DNA from 2 places in the Clostridium sp. JN-1 genome. Region 2 is predicted to be linked to the other one. Evidence: predicted binding sites of a transcription regulator. Region 2 holds the regulator's gene; the other holds the start of a gene.
What was found. Region 2 encodes NrdR, which represses ribonucleotide reductase genes. Its sites were predicted from a motif close to CACNANATNTNGTG; they were not measured.
Positions count from the first base shown of each region.

Region 1: EBB51_RS00590 (anaerobic ribonucleoside triphosphate reductase) is a predicted target of NrdR. The motif match lies at 1,791-1,804, and genes of this name have one in related genera.

Region 1 covers NZ_CP033465.1:110,662-113,884, forward strand. The annotation lists gene EBB51_RS00580 (hypothetical protein) at 1-399, shown strand, start outside; gene EBB51_RS00585 (hypothetical protein) at 511-1,362, shown strand; gene EBB51_RS13565 (hypothetical protein) at 1,410-1,580, opposite strand; gene EBB51_RS00590 (anaerobic ribonucleoside triphosphate reductase) at 1,822-3,223, shown strand, end outside.
Region 2 covers NZ_CP033465.1:1,865,471-1,868,693, reverse strand. The annotation lists gene EBB51_RS08830 (rod shape-determining protein) at 11-1,012, shown strand; gene nrdR (transcriptional regulator NrdR) at 1,087-1,542, shown strand; gene pgeF (peptidoglycan editing factor PgeF) at 1,682-2,380, shown strand; partial or broken gene EBB51_RS08815 (ATP-binding protein) at 2,380-2,544, shown strand; gene EBB51_RS08810 (phosphate ABC transporter substrate-binding protein) at 2,714-3,223, shown strand, end outside.

The DNA.
Region 1 (3,223 bases), 1.0 Mb from region 2:
GAAGAATGGTCAGCTAAGGAACAAAAGTTTTCAGGAAATGAGATAATATATCATAATGATTTTATCAGTAAGGATTATAAGATTCACGGTTTTGTAGAAGTTTGGAACTCAAGCAGGGATTTAAGAACCTTTTTGGAAGAAAGTAAAAAGGTATCAAGTGAACAAAACTTATATAAGGCATATAAAGTAGAACCTATAACTGTAAATAGCAGCGGTGGATATTTGGTTAAATACATAATACTTACCCCGGATGATATAGAATATAATGGATATGAATATTTTATAAGAGGTGATGGAAAGTTTTTTAGGTTCTCATTTTTTGTAAAGAAAGATGACTTTAAAGAAGATATGTCAGTTATATTTGAGAATATAGTTAAGACTTTAAATTATGAAAGTTGAACATATGGTGATCCTTTGTATTATAATTTGTACAAGGGATTTTTTTATTTATAAATATGCTATAATAAATATAAAATAATAAGGATATTAAGATTCAGGAGGTAGCTGTAGTTGCAGAAAAAAATTATGAAATTAAAGAGGATAAAACAAGTTTTTTTATGCTTATCATTAATACTATGTTTACTTTTATCAGGATGCAGCAGCGTTCATCAAATGCAAGTTAAACTTGGCATTAAAAATAATGATTTTGAATATATAAAAAATGATAAAATACAGAAAATAGTAATACAGAGTACTAGAGATGAAGGATTTAGATTTGTACTTCAAGACCAACAAGCTATAGAAGAATTGTATGATATCTTATCTGATGCAAAACCTGTAAAAAACAAGTCATCTCTTAAACCAGATTATGTTTTTGAAATATATCAAGGAAGTAAAGTTCATAAATTTAATTACATAGCTGAGTTAGACAAGAAAGATACAGGTAATTTATATGGCGATAATAAGGTGTATGCAGTATCTAAAAGAATAGATACTAGTGTAATTCAAAACTTTTGGACAATAAGAGAACCAAAAGACTTTCAAAATGTGTACTATAAGTCTATAATTATGGCTTTAGATGATTATATTAAGTCCCAAAAAAAGCAGGGAAAGTCTGTTGGAGTGAATTTGGATGATGATGTTGAAGTTGCTAAATATATATTGTCTAATGATCTTGAAGGTTTTAAAGATGATCTAAACAGCAAGTTTAAGAATACTAAAGTTGTAAGTGCTGCAGATAAAGATAAATATACTATTTTGGCAACTGTAAAAACTGAAGGTTATAAATTAACTTTATATAAAGGTACAGTTACATTCTATGACAGAGAAGATAAAAGTGAAAAAAAATATTATATATTTGACAAATATGAAAATGCACGTTGGGATATCAAAGTCACAGATAGTAAGCCGGATGGTTTTTAATTTATTGTAAAGAGGCTGCTGTCAATCAATTTGATGGTAAGCCTCTACTAATATATATGATTATCATTTTTCATTTCTATTGAGCATGGATCTATATTTATAGTAGTTCCTATCTTACAATTAGGGGGAAGATGACTTGAACCTATTTCTATTGTTCTGTTGTCCTGTAATACTACAAATGCTTCACTAACGTTCATGTCAATAACTTTTCCAATCATTTATATCACCTCGTTAATTAGTTTTGCATTTTTTGTACTAATTATTCAAGAATTTCATTCTTATAAAAATATAAATATCAAATCTTAATCCATAATAAAAATCAATAAAATAACGAGATATGTAAAAGTAAATTGATATAATATATAGTCAGTACTAATTTAAGAATTGCTTAAAAAATTTTTCCATAGTATAATAATCAAGGTATTAAACACAATATATTGTGGTTAGGAGGTATTTATTATGCTATATGTTGTGAAGAGAGATGGAAGAAAGGTTGAATTTGATCCTGGAAAAATAAGAAATGCTATAAAAGGTTCTTCAGAAGAAATTGGATATGATCTTAAGGAAAGTGATTTTATAGATTTGACTCAAAAGGTTATAAAAAAAATAGAAGGACTTAATATAGATGAAATTAAAGTTGAAGATATACAAAACATAGTTGAAAAAACTTTAATGGAAAATGATTATAAACAAGTAGGTGCAGCTTATTCAAATTATAGAAAAGAAAGAACTAAAATAAGAGAAATAAAATCAGACTTGATGAAAGTCATAGAAAAAATAGGAATAGAGACAGATAGAGATAATGCTAATGTTGGAAATAACTTTAGTTCAAAGTTACTTAGAATAGCAAGTGAATCCAATAAGTGGCATAATTTAGCATCTATGCCAAAGTATCTTGCTAAAGCACATGAAAATGGAGATGTCTATTATCATGATTTAGATAGCTATAATCTTACTGTAAATTGTTTACATATACCAACAAAGGAAATACTCGATAGAGGATTTAACACAGGATATGGAACCATAAGAAAACCAAGAAGGATAGAATCTGCCGCTGAATTATCATGTATACTTTTGCAATCAACTCAAAATGATATGTTTGGTGGACAGTCTCATTCGGATTTTGATAATGATATGAGTGAATTTGTTGAACCTACAAGAGAAGAAATAAGTAAAGAGTTATTAGAAGTTGGAGTTAAAGACAGCGATATAGATGAATTAGTTGAAAAGAAGCTTAGAAAAACTATACAACAGTCTATGCAGGGTATTGTATATAATTTAAATACGATGCATTCACGTGCTGGTTCTCAAGTCCCATTTTCATCTGTTAATATAGGTGTACCAAAATCTAAGGATGCAGCACTTATATGTGAAATATTCCTAACAGAATATGAAAAAGGACTTGGAAAGGGAGAGCAGCCTATTTTCCCTAATATAATTTTTAGGGTAAAAGCAGGTGTAAACAAGAATCCTGAAGATCCATACTATTATTTATTTAAATTAGCTTGCAGAGTTGCTGCAAAGAGGATGAATCCTACTTTTATGAATTTGGATGCAGATTTTAATAAGTATTATTATGATAAAGGAATACTACCAGCTACTATGGGATGCAGAACTTATGTAATGTCTAATATAAATGGAGAAGCTGGTGTTAAGGGAAGAGGAAATATTGCACCTACTACTATAAACTTACCTAGACTTGGAATTGTTGCTAAGGGTGATATAAATAAGTTCTTTAAACTTTTAGATGCCAAGCTTGATTTGGCAAAAGAGTCACTTATGCATAGGTATGGTGTATTAAAAAGATTAAGAGTTAAAGATCTTCCATTTGTTGTAGGTCAAGGACTTATGAAAGGATCTG
Region 2 (3,223 bases):
GGAAATTTTGATGAGATTTTTTGTAACGTCTAGAGATATTGGAATAGATTTAGGAACTTCAAATACTTTGGTTTATGTAAAAGGGAAAGGTATTCTGTTAAATGAACCGTCAGCTGCAGCTGTAGATAATACAAATGGGAAAGTCTTAGCTGTTGGGTTAGAGGCTAAGAATATGATAGGCAGAACACCAAAAAATATTGATACTATTAGACCATTAAGAGATGGAGTAATTGCTAACTTTGATGTCGCTCAACAAATGCTTAAAAAATTTATTAAAAAGGTTGATGGTAAGGGTGCTTTTAAAAACTTTAAAGTTGTAATTTGCCATCCTTCAGAAATTACGGATGTTGAAAAGAAATCAATTAATCAGGCAGTAACTGAAATAGGAGCACACAAAATTATGACGATTGAAGAGCCTATAGCTGCAGCTATAGGAGCTGGTTTGCCTGTAGATGAGCCAGTTGGCAGCATGATTATTGATATAGGTGGAGGTACTACTGAGGCGGCAGTTGTTTCACTTGGAGGTATTGTTACTAGTAAGAGTATAAAAGCTGCAGGAGATAAGCTGGATGAAACAATTATTAACTACATAAAAAGAAAATTTAATGTAACCATAGGGGAAAGAACAGCAGAAGATATTAAAATACAGCTGGGTTCTGCATATAAAGATGATGATGATGAAGAAACTATGGAAGTGATGGGCAGTGACTCAATGGCTGGATTTCCAAAGGTTATTACCATAACAGGAAGTGAAATAAGAGAAGCTTTGAAAGAACCAGTATCGCTCATAGTTGAAGCAATTAAAACTACACTTGAACAAACTCCGCCGGAACTTGCAGCGGATATAATGGATAAAGGGATAGTACTTTCAGGCGGCGGTTCACTTTTAAAAGGTTTGGATAAGCTTATACAAAGTGAAATACATATACATACGTGCATTGCAGAAAATCCACTTGAGTGTGTTGTTCTTGGTGCAGGAAAGTGCCTAGATATGATGGATAAGGTACAATAGATACTACAAATTTTTCACAAACAGTGTATAATATATACAGAGGAATATATTTATTTAGAAGGACGTGAATAAATGTGAAATGCCCTTACTGTGGTTATAGTGAAAGCAAAGTAGTTGATTCAAGATCTACTGAAGATAATATGGCAATTAGAAGAAGAAGAGAATGTTTAAAATGTAATAAGAGATATACTACCTATGAAAAAATTGAAAACATACCTGTTTTAGTTATAAAGAAAAATATGGATAGGGAGTATTTTGACAGAAATAAAATAATAAATGGGCTTATAAAAGCTTGCCAAAAAAGACCTGTTTCTAGAAAGCAAATTGAAGATGTAGCTTACAATATAGAAAAGAGCATAAGTAATAATATGATAACAGAAATTAGCTCAAAAGACATAGGTGAAATGATAATGGAAAGTTTAAAGGATCTAGATGAAATTTCATATGTTAGATTTGCTTCAGTTTATAGGCAATTTAAAGATGTAAATACATTTATGGAAGAAATAAAGAATTTAATTGCAAAAAAATAAGTGGAATACTTGATGTATGCCATTTATTTTTTTTTGCTAAATCTAAGTTAAGATAGTTAAATATTATGGTGATAATATGATATGCATATGAAAAAATGTTAAAATATGATTAAGACTAGAATAGATAGAGGAGATTAGTATGAAGGATGTATTAATAGATGGGTATAAGTTTATAAGTATACCTTTTGAAAAGGCAGAAATGATATTTTCTACAGCTGAAAATAATTTAGACTTTGATAGAAAAAAGGAAATAGGAATCAAAAATATACAAAATATAAAAAAGTGGTTTGGTGTAAAAGAAGTTGGATTTTTGAACCAAATTCATAGTGACAAAATTATAGATTACGATGGTAAACGTCATGAGGCAGATGCTTTTATTACAAATAAAAGGAATGCAGCAGTAGGTGTTTTTACTGCGGACTGTGTTTCAGTTCTTTTGTATGATAAAGTAAGTCAAGTTATAGCAGCAGTTCACAGCGGCTGGAGAGGTACTTTAAGCTGCGTAGTGTACAAGACAATTGAAAAGATGGAAAGAGAATACAGCTGTAAGGGAGAAGATATTACAGCTGTTATTGGTCCTCATATTCATGAATGCTGCTATGAAGTAAGCGAAGAATTAATTGAGAAATTTACCAATACACCTATTTATAAAAATGTTAATATACACAAAGGGAGACATTTAAATATGCAAAATTGTATAGTACATCAATTGGAGTTAAAGAAAGTTAAAGATATAAGAAACTTAAATATATGTACTTTTTGTTCAAAAGATTATAAGACACATTCATATAGAAAAAATCAAGATGGAAGGATGTTTTCTTTTATATTTTTAAAATAATTGATAAGGCTAGGTCAAGAAAGCAAGGTGGAACGGGATTAGGGCTTGCAATAGTCAGGCACATAGTTATCTTATTTAATGGCAGCATAGAAGTAAAGAGTGAACCAAAAACGGGAAGCAAGTTTATTATATCAATACCAATAATAAAAAATGAAGAAATGTAATTTTGAAAATATGTTTAAGTATTTTAACTGCTTAAACATATTTTTATTTTATATGAGAAATACTATAACAAGCAATGCTTTTGTTAAATTTAATTAACATACGTATAACAATGCGTTAACCTTGAAAGTTTATCATAATATTTGTGATCGAAATAGGAGGTTTTATGTAATGAAAAAAAACAATCTTAGGATTATTGTAGGGGCATTATTTGTAATGATAATTTCTGGAATGTTTGTTGGGTGTGGACAAAGTAATACTCAGTCAAATTCAGGAAGTAATAAAAATGGGTTTTCAGGTTCAATAACTGCAGCCGGTTCAACTGCACTGCAGCCGTTAGTTGAACAAACAAGTAAAAAGTTTAATGAAAAGAATCCAAATGCATCAGTGAATGTTCAAGGAGGGGGAAGTGGAACTGGTTTAAAATTAGTTGAAGAAGGAAGTGTTGATATAGGTAATTCCGATATTTTTGCAGAAAAAAGTTTGGATGCAGCAAAGGCGAAGGAACCTGTAGATCATAAAGTATGTGCTGTAGGCTTTGCGGTTGTAGTTAATAAAGATGTAAAAGTTGATAGCTTAACAAAAGACCAAATTCAAAAAATATTTATAGGTCAAATTACTAACTGGAAAGATGTTGGTGGGGACGACTTAGCTATAAATGTTATAAATAGGGCAAAGTCA